DNA from 2 places in the Streptomyces sp. NPDC054047 genome. Region 1 is predicted to be linked to the other one. Evidence: riboswitches for the same ligand, from Rfam matches in the RefSeq annotation. Region 1 holds a riboswitch; the other holds the start of a gene.
What was found. Region 1 has a riboswitch for thiamine pyrophosphate ahead of thiM (hydroxyethylthiazole kinase). Riboswitches for the same ligand answer to the same signal wherever they lie in the genome.
Positions count from the first base shown of each region.

Region 2: linked by a shared signal. The riboswitch ahead of thiO (glycine oxidase ThiO) and the one ahead of thiM (hydroxyethylthiazole kinase) in region 1 are both predicted to bind thiamine pyrophosphate.

Region 1 covers NZ_JBVJKV010000004.1:363,306-370,307, forward strand. The annotation lists gene thiD (bifunctional hydroxymethylpyrimidine kinase/phosphomethylpyrimidine kinase) at 1-735, opposite strand, end outside; gene thiE (thiamine phosphate synthase) at 732-1,370, opposite strand; gene thiM (hydroxyethylthiazole kinase) at 1,617-2,447, opposite strand; TPP riboswitch at 2,441-2,566, opposite strand; gene ACZ6ZP_RS18430 (hypothetical protein) at 3,180-3,497, opposite strand; gene ACZ6ZP_RS18435 (preATP grasp domain-containing protein) at 3,530-3,919, opposite strand; gene ACZ6ZP_RS18440 (cytochrome P450) at 3,969-4,358, opposite strand; gene ACZ6ZP_RS18445 (acetolactate synthase large subunit) at 4,632-6,317, shown strand; gene ACZ6ZP_RS18450 (FMN-binding glutamate synthase family protein) at 6,500-7,002, opposite strand, start outside.
Region 2 covers NZ_JBVJKV010000001.1:413,640-420,641, forward strand. The annotation lists gene ACZ6ZP_RS01925 (hypothetical protein) at 1-785, opposite strand, end outside; gene metF (methylenetetrahydrofolate reductase [NAD(P)H]) at 831-1,751, opposite strand; gene thiE (thiamine phosphate synthase) at 1,840-2,490, opposite strand; gene ACZ6ZP_RS01940 (Rv2175c family DNA-binding protein) at 2,578-2,943, opposite strand; gene ACZ6ZP_RS01945 (NAD(P)/FAD-dependent oxidoreductase) at 2,998-4,164, opposite strand; TPP riboswitch at 4,349-4,461, shown strand; gene thiO (glycine oxidase ThiO) at 4,459-5,649, shown strand; gene thiS (sulfur carrier protein ThiS) at 5,646-5,864, shown strand; gene ACZ6ZP_RS01960 (thiazole synthase) at 5,871-6,665, shown strand; gene pknB (Stk1 family PASTA domain-containing Ser/Thr kinase) at 6,757-7,002, shown strand, end outside.

The DNA.
Region 1 (7,002 bases):
CTTCGCGGCACTGACGGTGGTGTGCCAGTCGTCGTGTTGCGGGCGCAGGGCGGCGATCGCGGCGGAGAGGGTGCAGCCGGTGCCATGGGTGTTGCGCGTGTTGACGCGAGGTGCGGACAGCTCGGTGACGCCCGCGGCGCCCGTGGCGAGTGTGGCGTCGACGAGGATGTCCACGGACGCTGCGTCGTGTGTGTGGTGGCCGCCCTTGAGCAGGACACGCCTGGCGCCGGTTTTCAGGAGTGCGTGGGCCTGCTCTATGGCTTCTGCGCGATTCTTCGCCGCGGCGGTGCCCAGCAGGTCGCCGGCCTCGGGGAGGTTGGGGGTGATCAGGTCGGCGAGAGGCAGCAGACGGTCGCGCAGCACCGCCACCGCATCGGCCTCCAGGAGACGGTGGCCGCTGGTCGAGACCATGACGGGGTCCAGGACGACGTACCGGGGGCGGTGCCGCTCCAGGGCTTGTGCGACGGCTGCGGCGATGCCGGCGTCGGCCAGCATTCCGATCTTGACGGCGTCCACCGGGACGTCGGCGAACAGCGTGTCGAGCTGCTCGGTGACGAACGCCGGGGGAATGGCATGGATGCCGGTGACGCCCTGAGTGTTCTGGGCGGTCAGGGCGGTCAGAACGGCTGTTCCGTAGGCGCCGTTGGCGGAGAACGCCTTCAAGTCGGCTTGAATCCCGGCGCCGCCGGAGGGGTCGCTGGCGGCGATGGTCAGGGCGATGGGCGGGCTGGTCACGCGGGGATCTCCTGTCGCAGAGTACGCACGAGGGACTGGGCTGCCGCCTCGGGGTCGGGCTGCCCGCAGACCGCACTGACGACAGCGATCCCGGCCACGCCGCTTCTCATGACCGCGGCGGCCTCGGACACGCCGATCCCGCCGATGGCCACGCAGGGCAGCGGGCTCTCCCGGACGATCTGAGCCAGGCCGCCCAGACCCAGCGGGGCGTCCGCGTCCGGCTTGGTGGACTGCGGGAACACCGGCCCGACACCGAGGTGGTCGACGGAGTCCGGCACGTGCGCCAGCTGCTCAAGACGACTGACGGACAGGCCGATGTACTTATCGGGACCGAGCTGGCGCCGGGCGCTCTCGGGGGAGACGTCCCGCTGCCCGAGGTGGACGCCGTCCGCGTCCAACCAGACCGCCACGTCCAGGCGATCGTTGACGATCAAGGGGACGCCCGTGCCCGCGAGTTCGGCCTGGATCGCACGGCCGAGCGAGAACAGCGTGCGGGCGTCCGCGTCCGGATCGCGCAACTGCACGGCGGTGACGCCGCCCTTGACGGCCGCCGCAACGGTAGCGGCGACACCGCGGTGCCCGCAGAGTCTGGTGTCGGTCACGAGATACAGGGACGGATCAAGAGGAGGTCGCATGGGTTGCTCCTTGGGGTCTCCCGGCCGGGGAAAGGCGTGGGAAACGCATCGGGAGGTACGGGGGACGGCAGGCCCTGACATGCAGGGACCTTGAGTTGTGCACCGGGGCGAGTTGGGGGACAGGGCAGCCGGACTCGGTGTCGGGGCCGCCGCCCCGGGGTGGGCGGGCACTGTGCGGCGGGTGGCGTCCAGGCCACTGCTCACGCAGGCCCCGCAGTACGCGCAGTACGCGCAGTACGCGCATGCTCAACGCAGGTGGAGAGCCTCGGTGAGCCGCTCAGGGCTGAGCTCGTACAGCGCGTCGATCAGGGCGACGGCGAACGTGCCGGGCCCCGCAGAGCGGGTGGCGGCGTCCTCCGCGGCCACCGTGAGCAGGCCGGTCGCGGCAGTGGCGGCCAGCAGCGCGTCGCCGGTGACGGCTGTGCAGGCGGCCACCAGGGCGCCGAGTGAGCAGCCCGTTCCCGTCACCAGAGTCAGCAGCGGGTGCCCGTTGGCCAGGCGCACCACGCGCGTCCCGTCCGTGAGAACGTCCTCCGGTCCGCTCACCGCGACCGCACAGCCGTAGCGCCGGGCCAGCGCGCCCGCCGCGGCCAGCGCCGCCTCGGGGGCGTCCGTGCTGTCCACGCCGCGTCCGCCCGTGCCGCCGTCCAGTGCCAGGATCTCGGAAGCATTGCCGCGAACGACCGCTGGGGGTGCGCTCTCCAGCAGTTCGCGGGCGAGTTCGGTGCGCCAGGGCAGCGGGCCGACCGCTACGGGGTCGAGCACCCACGGCCGCCCGGCCCCGGCCGCTTCGGTGACCGCGACGCGCATCGCCGCCGCCGTCACGGACGTCACCGTTCCCAGGTTGACCAGGACACCGCCGGCCACCCGGGCCAGCGCTCCGGCCTCCTCCGCGCTGTGCACCATCGCGGGGGCAGCCCCCGCCGCGAGCAGCACGTTCGCGGTGAACTGCGACACCACGACGTTGGTCAGGCAGTGCACAAGGGGTGCGGAGGTCCGCAGCGACGCGATCACATCCGCCACGGCATCACGGGAGACGGCAGTGCCGTGCTGGGCAGGTACGGAGGCAGTATCCATCGTCAACACTCTTCCTACGCCGGCATTACCCGGTCCAGGTTCATGCGGTCGGCGGAAAGGGGAGCAAGTCCCGTCCGCCCTCTCAGCCCGGCTACTCCCGAGCTCCCGCGGTGGTCGCTAGGCAATGTACCTCCTTCGGGGAAGGGGGTTCGCACTCGGGTACCTCACAAAACGGCATGGATCTGCACGGATCTGTTGGCGGAACTGACTGGGGATCCTCTGGCCACCAGGGCCCGACTTGTCCGTATTGGCTGATGCCGCAAGCGGTGTGCAGGAGGGCCACGTCCAGGTACTGGACCTCTTCCGACACCGCATCGCCACCTGGACCGGTACGTGCCTACCCGCCGGTCCTACCTGCCGGGCCGACGGCGGCCACGTCGAGCCCGACCGCTGTGACCAGCAACTGCTGACGGCCGATCTCGCCCGGCCCCGCTGCAATGCGACCGCCACGGCCTTCACCGATGAGCACGGCCCCTGGGGATGCGTCAGCGATCGCACGGTACGCAGCCTGCGAGCCATCGGCCCGAGGCCTTCAGAGGATGCGGGCACCTGCGTGGAGGCATTCTGGCCCACCGGCGGTCATCTGCCGCGAGCAGCAACGGATGACGCAGCTGTGCGAGACCTGCTGGAGATCCGGCGCGCTCCGAAAGGCCGGCAACGACAGTGAGGCTCTAGGTTCTGTCTCTCCGATCACGATCGGAGAGACAGAATTGCCGACGGCGTGAAGTCTGCTCAGTTCTTACGTGCAGTTATCAGAGCGAAGGAGAGGAATTCTCCGCCGTCTGTGGTGAGCATGTCGATGACGGGCTGGTTCGCGCTCCGGCCGTCGGGCGTGTGCTCGGCTGCTGCCCGGGCCCACAACAGCCAGTCCCGCCAGGCGTCTTGCGGCAACCACGCGGAAGTGACCTCCACGAGCTCGGTGATCGCCCACTGAAAGCGCCACCACTCCGCCGTGTGCCAGGCAATCGCCTCCCAGCCGACCACCTTCTTGATGTGAGGTGGGATGGCTCCGAGCTCACGGACCTCCCGTGTCATGGCGGGAGTCGCCATCGCCAGATGTCCGCCAGGGCGGAGGAATCGCGTCAGGTAGGGCAGGTAGCTGTCCGCCGTTCCGAAGTACGCCACCCTGCGCGAAGAACGCCGCGCCGAGATACCGGTCGGCCGCGCTCACCGCGGCGGCGAACCGCGCCACGGCGGCCGACGGCCACAGCGCGAACACCTCCTCCACCGCGCTCGGCCCCGGACGGGCCGAGCGCGGCGCGCACCCGGTCGAGGAACGCGGGCGCGGTCAGGCAGGAGGGTTCGAGCAGCTTCTCTCCCCATACGCCGGGCGGAACGGCCAGCACGGTCAGGTCCTCGCACCGCACGCCGGTGTGAGCCAGGGCACAGTCGGCGAACTCCGCATCCGGCTCGCAGCACAGGACGAGAAGGTCGCCGGGGCGGGCGAACCAGAACAGGCGAGCTGGGTCCAGGCGCGCATGTCACCGCGCGCCCGTATAGAGGGGGCGATGTGGTTGCCGATCAGGATGCGCACGGCGGACTCCAAGAGACGGGCGAAAGGGTCGACGGCGGAAGGAGGACAGCGGGCAGCGAGTCGAAGGCCCGCATGGTCGCGGTACGCCGCCGCACTCCGTCGCCCGCGGCCTCCAGACGGGCGGAGTGCCCGGCCAGGGCCGCGACCAGGGCGCGCAGGCCCGCCTGGGCGACCGTCGTCCCGATGCAGGAGTGCGGCCCCCGCCCGTAGCCGAGGTGACGGTTCGGGGAGCGGTCGAGCACCAGGTCGTCCGGCCACTCGAAGGCGGCCGGGTCGCGGTTGGCCGCCGCGAACAAGGCGACGACCCTCTGCCCCGCCTCGATGTCGATGCCGCCGATCCGGCAGCCCCGCACGGCGATGCGCGTGGTGCCCTGCACAGGCCCGTCGAATTGACGTTCCTACAACACCCTGAAGTCGTATCGGCGGGTGGCCAGCCGGTGGTGAGCAGCACCGATGCTCTGGAATGACGTCCAGCACCCACCAGACCCTGGCTGCGGTCTCTGACGACGAGGAACGCTGGGCAGCGATCAAGAATCCGAGGGTCTGGCTCGTAAGACCCGGTCCGCAGGCGTCCGAGCGGTGGGCCGGGGTAGACGACTGACCGGTCCGCCCATCGGCGCGGCCGAAACCCGGGAGAGGACACGATCAGCGTGAGCGACACCGAGCACCGGAAGCAGACCCCCGACGGAGCGGCCGAACTCCTGGTGCGCTGCCTGGAGAACGAGGGCGTCGAGGTGGTGTTCGGCGTGCCCGGCGAGGAGAACATCCGTTTCACCAACGCCCTCGCCCGCTCGGAGAAGATCCGCTACGTCCTCACCCGGCACGAGCAGGCCGCGTCCTTCATGGCGGAGATGCACGGCCGGCTCACCGGCTCGGCGGGTGTGATGTCCGCGACGCTGGGGCCCGGGGCGATCAACCTGATGCTGGGCGTCGCCGACGCCATGACGAACAGCACGCCCGTCGTCGCGATCACCGCGCAGGTTGGCAAGGAGCGCAACTACAAGGAGTCCCACCAGTTCGTGGACCTGGTGAGCATGTTCGCCCCGGTCACGAAGTGGTCGGCGGACGTCCCGGCCACCCAGGCCATCCCAGAGATGGTGCGGCGCGCGTTCAAGACCGCGGAGTCCGAGCGGCCCGGCGCCGTCTACCTCGCCGTGCCCGAGGATGTCGACGAGGCGACGGACGGCTCGGACCTGCGCCCGCTGCGCAGGGACGTCGTGCAGCCCGAGGCGCCGTCCCCGAAGCAGATCAAGCGGGCGGTGGAGCTGCTGCGGGAGGCCCGCCGGCCGGTGATCCTCGCCGGACACGGCGCGGCGCGCGGCGGCGCCGAGGAGTCGCTGACGGCGTTCGCTACCGCACTCGACGTGTCGACGGCGACCACCTTCCACGGCAAGGGCGTCCTGCCCGACGACCACCCGTGCGCGACCGGCACGTTCGGCTTCATGCGGCGCGACTACACCAACTTCGGGTTCGAGGAGGCCGACGTCGTCATCGCCGTCGGCTACGAGCTGCAGGAGTTCGACCCGTCCCGGATAAACCCGGATGGTGACAAGAAGATCGTCCACATCCACCGCTTCCCGGCGGAGGTGGACGACAGCTACTCGGTCGACGTCGGCATCATCGGCGACATCGCCGCCTCCCTCGACGCCCTCGCCACCGCACTCGACGGCCTGCGGTGGACCATCGACGACGAGGACACCACGGCCACCCGCGCGCTGCTGGCCAAGGAACTCGAGCAGGGTGCCGCGGACGAGCGCTACCCGCTCGCCCCGCAGCGCGTCATCGCCGACACCCGCGCCGCGCTCGGTCGCGAGGACATCGTGCTGGTCGACACCGGCGCGCTGAAGATGTGGATGGCCCGGCTCTACCCGACGTACGCGCCGAACACCTGCCTCATCTCCAACGGCTTGTCCACCATGGGCTTCTCGCTGCCCGGCGCGCTCGCGGTCCAGCTCGCCAGGCCGCAGACGAAGGTGCTGGCGGCGGTCGGCGACGGCTCGTTCCTCATGCACTCCCAGGAGATCGAGACGGCGGTCCGCGAGAACATCCCGCTGACCGTGCTGATCTGGGAGGACAACGGCTACGGGCTCATCAAGTGGAAGATGGACCTGGAGGTCGGGGAGAACTCCAACACCGACTTCGGTAACCCGGACATCGTCCAGTACGCCCGCAGCTTCGGCGCGAAGGGCTACCACATCGAGTCCGCCGGGGACCTGCTGCCGACGCTCCGTGAGGCACTGGCGGACCCGGGCGTGTCGATCATCAACTGCCCGGTGGATTACGCCGAGAACATGAACCTCATCGAGCACCTCGGGCACCTCGACTCGGCGCTATGACCCGCCCGCGCGGCGCGGCCCGACTCCCGTACGGGCCGCGCCGCCCGGGCCGCTGTCACGCCTCGCGCGCAGCGTCCCGCCCCGAGGACCGCCCCGGACAGGACTGCGCAAACTCGTGACGTCGCGTGCTGATCAGGCCGCAGTCATATCTCCGCATACCCGACGAGGGGGCAAGGACGTGCTCAGGCAAGGAGCAGCTCGGTGATCTCATCGGCGAGCTTGGGGCCGAGCGAGCCCCAGCCGTCCTTGTAGCCGTAGACGCTCGCCAGGGTGCGGGCGTCGTAGTCGCCGTTGAGGATGTCGATGTCGGTGGGGGCGATGAGCGAGGGATGGGCGACGCCGACGGCGCCCGAGACCCTCAGCAACTCACTGCGCAGGGTGCGCAGGTAGCCCGCGGCCCGGATGGCCTTCGAGGGTGCGTCGATGCCGCGCGTCAGCCACGGGTTCTGGGTGGCGATGCCGGTGGGGCATGCGTCGGTGTGGCACTTCTGCGCCTGGATGCAGCCGATGGACAGCATCGCCTCACGGCCCACGTTGACCATGTCGACGCCGAGGGCGAACGCGACGACGGCGTTCTCGGGCAGGCCGAGCTTGCCGGAGCCGATGAAGGTGATGTCGTCGGTCAGCCCGCGCTCGGCGAACACGCTGTAGACGCGGGAGAAGCCCATGCGGAACGGCAGGGACA
Region 2 (7,002 bases), on a different contig from region 1:
TCGCCGCCGTACTGGCCGTAGGGGTCCTCGACGTTGCGCTGCTGGGGCACCCAGACCCCGCCGGGCGGCGTCTCGTTGTACGTATCGGACCCGGCGCCGTACGGATCGGCCGCCGGGTAGGACGCGTACTGCTGCTGGTCGCCGTACGCGTCGTAGCTCTGCTGGCCGCCGTACGTCTGGGTCCCGATGTACGGGTCGGAGTACGCGGCGTACTGCTGCTGGCCCGTCTCGCCGTACGCGTAAGGCTGCTGGGGGTCATAGCCCGCGGTCGCGTACGTGTCGTAGCCGTAGCCGCTGTCCGCCGGGGCGGACTGCTGCTGTGCGTACGCCGTGTCGCTGTAGACGCCGTACTGCCCGGTGTCGTCCGGCAGCGGCTCCGGGGCGTAGACCCCGGTGCCGGGAGCGGTCTCGGGCGGCGGCCCTGCCGGGCCCGCGTCCTCGTACTCCAGGTCGGAGACCTGGAGCGTCGGCTCCTGGGGAGCCTCGCCACCCACGCCCCGCGGCGACTTGCGGCGCTTGCTCAGACCGGGCTGGCCGCCGAGCGCCCAGCCGGTCGAGAAGCCGCGGCGGAACGACAGCGTCACGTACGTCTGTCCCGTGGCGAAGGCGATCGCACCGAGCCCGATGACCACCACCGACGGCAGCAGCACGCCGATGACCACGCCGAGGAAGCCGCCGAAGGCCAGCAGCCGCCAGCGCAGCCGCGCCTTGTACTGCAGCAGCACCTCGCCGAGCAGCCACAGCGCGACGCATCCGAACGCGATGTAGAGGACCGTCCAGCCCATGTACGCCCCTCTCCCCGCGGCCGCCGCCCCCAGGGGTACGGCCGGTCAGGCCTGCGGGTGATGCAGGCCCAGATTCTCGTAGATTTCCAGAGTCGCCGTGGAGTTGTTGAGCGTGATGAAGTGCAGCCCCGGGACACCCTCGGCCAGCAACCGCGCGCAGAACTCCGTCGCGAACTCGATGCCAATGGAGCGTACAGCCGCCGGATCGTCTTTGGCTGTGAGGATGCGCTCTTTGAGCGCCGGAGGGAAGGAAGCGTTGCTGAGCTGGGGCAGCCGCTCCAGCATGCGCACGTTCGTCACCGGCATGATCTCCGGGATGATCGGAGTCGAACAGCCCGCGGCCTCGACCCGGTCGCGCAGGCGCAGATACTCCTCCGGATAGAAGAACATCTGTGTGATCGCGTAGTCGGCGCCCGCGCGGCACTTGTCGACGAAGTGCCGGACGTCGGTGTCCCAGTCGGCCGAGCGCGGATGCATCGCGGGGAAGGCCGCCACGCCCACGCAGAAGTCGCCCGACTCCTTGATCAGCTGGACCAGTTCGGCGGCGTAGGTGAGGCCCTTGGGGTGCTTGACCCAGTCGGCGAGGGGGTCGCCGGGCGGGTCGCCGCGGACCGCGAGCATGTTCCTGATGCCCGCGTCCGCGTACTGCCCGATGATGTTGCGCAGCTCGGCCACGGAGTGGTCGACCGCGGTCAGGTGCGCGACCGGCGTGAGCGTGGAGTCGGCGACGATCTGCTGCGTCTCCTTGACCGTGCCCGCACGCGTCGAGCCGCCCGCTCCGTACGTCACGGAGACGAAGCTGGGAGCCACCGCCTCGACCCGGCGCAGGGCGTTCCACAAGTTCCGCTCGCCCTTCGGGGTCTTCGGCGCGGAGAACTCGAACGAGTACGTCGTCTTGCCGGTGGCGAGCATGTCGCGCACGGTGCGTGCGCGATCAGATCTGGTGGAAGCAGTGCCTAGGGCCATACGGGCAGGTTAGCGACGGGGCACCGCTACCGGCCAATCTCCGTCCAACCTGCGGACAACCTGGCCGAAGTTGGCCGAAGATCGCCGGTCAGGCCGTACGCAGGCGCTTCGCGAAGTCGGCCGCCGCGGCCGCCGGATCGTCGGCCTCGGTGATGGCCCGTACGACGACGACGCGGCGGGCGCCCGCTTCGAGCACCTCGTCCAGATTGCCCGCGTCGATGCCGCCGATGGCGAACCAGGGGCGGTCCGTGCCGAGCGAGGCCGTGTACCGGACGAGGTCGAGTCCAGGGGCGTACCGGCCCGGCTTGGTGGGGGTCGGCCAGCAGGGGCCCGTGCAGAAGTAGTCCACGCCGTCCTGCGTCGCGGCGGCCGCCGCCTCGGCGTCGGCGTGCGTGGAGCGGCCGATCAGGACGTCCTCGCCGAGGATGCGGCGGGCCGCGGGCACCGGCAGGTCGCCCTGGCCCAGGTGGAGCACGTCGGCGCCGATGGCGTGCGCGACGTCCGCGCGGTCGTTCACCGCGAGGAGCTTGCCGTGCCGGCGGGCGGCGTCGGCGAAGACCTGGAGGTGGTCGAGCTCCTCGGCCGCCTCCATGCCCTTGTCGCGCAGCTGCACGATGTCCACGCCGCTGCCGAGGACGGCGTCGAGGAACTCCGGGAGGTCTCCCTGGCGCTTACGGGCGTCCACACACAGGTAGAGGCGGGCGTCGGCGAGCTGCTCGCGGGCAGGCTTGGCGGCCATGGAAAGGTCCCCCCGGTCGTCGGTGGCCTACGGGCCGCGGGTCCCCTGGGGGACGCGCGGCCCGCACGCAACGGTTTTCCGTGTCGGTCAGACGGCGAGCGCCTGGGCGCGGCGCTTCACCTCCGTCCCGCGATTCTCGCTCAGGGCCTGCGCGGGGGTGCCGGGCAGGGTCTCGTCGGGAGTGAAGAGCCACTCCAGCATTTCCTCGTCGGAGAAGCCGTCGTCCCTCAGGAGCGTCAGGGTGCCGGTGAGGCCCTTGACGATCTTGTCGCCGTCGATGAAGGCGGCCGGCACCTGAAGCGCGCGGTTCTCACCACGGCGCACGGCGATCAGCTGGCCCTCCTTGACCAGCTGGCGCACGCGCGTCACCTCGACGTCGAGCAGTTCCGCGATGTCGGGGAGGTGGAGCCAGGCGGGGACAAGAGCATCAGTCTTTGCGTCAATCTCGGTCACGGGGTCAAGCGTAGCTCCGGGCACCGACAGCGGCCGGTCACCGGGTCCCATCGGCTACGGCAGCACGGCCTTCTTCAGCGGCACCGCGGGGTCCGCCACCAGCTCAGGGGCGAGGCGGGCGCCCGCCTCGATCAGCTTGCGGCCCTGCGCCAGGTCCCGGGGGCGGCCCACCGCGAGGACGGCCACCAGGGCGCCCCGCAGGAACCAGCACACGGTCCAGGCGGCGCCCGAGGGGTCGCCGCGCCACACCAGCTCGTCGGCGGTGGCGTGGTGTCCCGCGTACTGGACGAAGCGGCCGAACTGCTCGGACCAGAAGTACGGGACGGGGTCGTACGCCGAAGGGGTCTCGCCGATGATGTTCGCCGCCACCGTGCGCGGTCCCTGGAGGGCGTTGTCCCAGTGGTGCACGAGAAGGCGCTCGCCATACCTTCCCGAAGGGAAGGAGGAGCAGTCGCCGACCGCGTACACATCGGGTTCCGACGTGCGCAGGTGGTCGTCGGCGAGGATCTCCCGGTGGGCGCCCAGGGCGATGCCGGAGTCCGCGAGCCAGTCCGTGGCGGGGCGGGCGCCGATGCCGACGACGACGGCGTCCGCGGGCAGCCGGGTGCCGTCGTCCAGGAGGACGCTGCCGGGCTCGACGCGATCCACGCGCGCGTGGGTGCGCAGTTCGGCGCCGGAGTCGGCGTACCAGGAGGCCATCGGCGCCGCGACCTCCGCGGGAAGGGCCCCCGCGAGCGGTCGCCCGGCGGCTTCGACGACGGTGACCGAGCAGCCCGCCTCACGGGCGGCGGTCGCGAACTCGGCGCCGATCCAGCCCGCGCCGACGACCACGATGCGGTGCTGCTCGGCGAGCACGGGCCGCAGCCGCTCGGCGTCGTCGAGGGTGCGCAGCAGATGGACGCCGGGGACCCCGGAGGCGCCGGGCAGCAGGATCGGTTCGGCTCCGGTGGCGATCACCAGGGCGTCGTACGGGACCGGGCCCCGCTCGGTGTCCAGTTCGTGGTCCGCGGTGCGGACGCCCGTGACCTCGCGGCCCAGGCTCAGCTCGATGCCGAGCGCCTCGAAGTCGATGTCGAAGGCGGAGCCCTCCGCCTTGCCGAGCAGCACGGCCTTGGACAGCGGCGGTCTGTCGTACGGCTGGTGGGGTTCCGCGCCGATCAGGGTGACCGCACCGGGGAACCCCTGCTCGCGCAGGGCCACGGCGGTCTGCACCCCGGCCATCCCCGCGCCGACGACGACCACCCGGCGCTCTTCCTGCCTCCGCTGCTCGCTCACCCGATCACTCTAGGGCGGCGGGCGACGCCGGACTCAGTGCGCGACGGGGAGATCTCTGACACACCGTCACCGCCCATACCCGGACAGCTCCCCTACTGCCGCCGGACGCCAGGGGCTAGGGTGGCCGATGCAGAGCACTCGCGGGAGCCCGGACGCACCGGGCTGAGAGGGAGGCTGGACGGCCTCCGACCGTACGAACCTGATCCGGGTCATGCCGGCGAAGGGAGGGGCTGGACGCCCATGCATCCACGGACACCACCTCACGCGACGACCGACGTCGTGGTCGTAGGCGGCGGCATCATCGGCCTGGTCACGGCCTGGCGGGCGGCCCAGCGCGGCCTGTCCACCGCGGTCGTGGACCCCGAACCGGGCGGCGGCGCGGCGCAGGTCGCCGCGGGCATGCTGGCCGCCGTCACCGAGCTGCACTACGGCGAGCAGACGCTGCTGGCGCTGAATCTGGCCTCCGCGCAGCGCTATCCCGCGTTCGCGGCCGAGCTGGCCGAGGCGAGCGGCCGCGATCTCGGCTACCGCGCGTGCGGCACGCTCGCCGTCGCGCTCGACTCCGACGACCGCGCCCACCTGCGCGAACTGCACACCCTTCAGCAGCGGTCGGGGCTCACGTCGGAGTGGCTGAGCGGGCGCGAGTGCCGCCGTCTGGAGCCGATGCTCGCACCGGGCGTCCGGGGCGGCCTGCGCGTCGACGGCGATCACCAGGTCGACCCGCGCAGGCTCGCCGCCGCGCTCGTCGTGGCCTGCGAGCGGGCGGGAGCGATCTTCCACCGCACCTGGGCGGAGCGCCTGACCGTCGCGGGCGACCGGGCCACCGGAGTCGTCCTCGCCGACGACACCACCCTGGAGGCCGGTCAGACCGTGCTCGCCGCGGGCAGCCTCAGCGGGCGCCTCGCCGGGGTTCCGGAGGGCGTACTGCCGCCCGTGCGCCCCGTGAAGGGGCAGGTCCTTCGGCTCACGGTGCCGGAGCGGTACGCGCCGTTCCTGAGCCGCACCGTGCGCGCCGTCGTGCGCGGCAGCCACGTCTACCTGGTGCCGCGCGAGAACGGCGAGCTCGTCGTCGGCGCGACCAGCGAGGAGCTCGGCTGGGACACGACGGTCACCGCGGGCGGCGTGTACGAGCTGCTTCGGGACGCCCACGAGCTCGTACCGGGCATCACGGAACTGCCGCTGACCGAGACCCGCGCGGGCCTGCGCCCCGGCTCCCCCGACAACGCGCCGCTGCTCGGCCCGACCGCGCTCCCCGGCCTCCAGCTGGCCACCGGCCACTACCGCAACGGCGTACTTCTGACGCCGGTCACCGGTGACGTGATGGCGCACGCCCTGACCACCGGTGAACTGCCCGACGAGGCACGGGGGTTCACCCCCCTGCGCTTCGTCCGCACCCCCCTGACGCAGCCCTTCATGGAGCAGCCCGCATGACTCTCTCAGCCGTTACCGCCGTCTCCGTCAACGGAGAGGCACGCGATGTGGCCGCGGGCACCACGCTCGAAGCCCTCGTCGCCACGCTCACCGCGGCCCCTTCGGGGGTCGCCGCCGCGCTCAACGAAACCGTCGTACCGCGCACCCGGTGGTCCACCACCCCGCTCACCGACGGGGACCGCGTCGAGGTCCTCACCGCGGTCCAGGGAGGCTGAACCGACATGGCGGACGATCCCTTCGTCATCGGCGGGCTCACCCTCTCCTCGCGCCTGATCATGGGTACGGGCGGTGCGCCGAGCCTGGACGTGCTCGAACGTTCCCTGGTCGCCTCCGGTACGGAGCTGACGACGGTCGCGATGCGCCGCCTCGACCCCGGGGTGCAGGGCTCGGTGCTCTCCGTGCTCGACCGGCTCGGCATCCGCGTCCTGCCGAACACGGCGGGCTGCTTCACCGCGGGCGAGGCCGTCCTGACCGCCCGGCTCGCGCGGGAGGCGCTCGGCACCGACCTGATCAAGCTGGAGGTCATCGCGGACGAGCGCACGCTGCTTCCCGACCCGATCGAGCTCATCGACGCCGCCGAGACCCTGGTCGACGACGGCTTCACGGTCCTTCCGTACACGAACGACGACCCGGTCCTCGCCCGGAAGCTGGAGGACGTGGGCTGCGCGGCGATCATGCCGCTCGGCTCCCCCATCGGCTCCGGGCTCGGCATCCGCAACCCGCACAACTTCCAGCTGATCGTCGAACGCGCGGGCGTGCCGGTGATCCTGGACGCGGGGGCGGGCACGGCGTCCGACGCGGCGCTCGCCATGGAGCTGGGGTGCGCGGGTGTGATGCTCGCCTCCGCCGTGACGCGGGCGCAGGAGCCGGTCCTCATGGCCGAGGGCATGCGGCACGGGGTCGAGGCGGGGCGGCTCGCGTACCGGGCCGGGCGAATCCCCCGGCGGCACTTCGCCGAGGCGTCGTCGCCCGTGGAGGGCATGGCCCGGCTCGATCCGGAGCGGCCCGCGTTCTGAGCGTCGCGTGCCTGTCACAGCTCGGCTGCAGTCGGGGCCCGGGCCAACCCGGGCGGGCAACGGTGTCGGCGGTGGCTCGTAGACTCCCTTCGTGGACACGACCCTTCAGGACCCGCTCGTCGGGCAGGTGCTCGACGGCCGCTATCGCGTGGACGGGCGGATCGCGGTGGGCGGGATGGCCACGGTCTACAGGGCCGTGGACACCCGCCTCGACCGCGTGCTCGCGCTCAAGGTGATGCACCCGACGCTGGCCGCCGACGTCTCGTTCGTCGACCGCTTCATCCGCGAGGCGAAGTCGGTCGCCCGGCTCTCGCACCCGAACGTGGTGGGGGTGTAC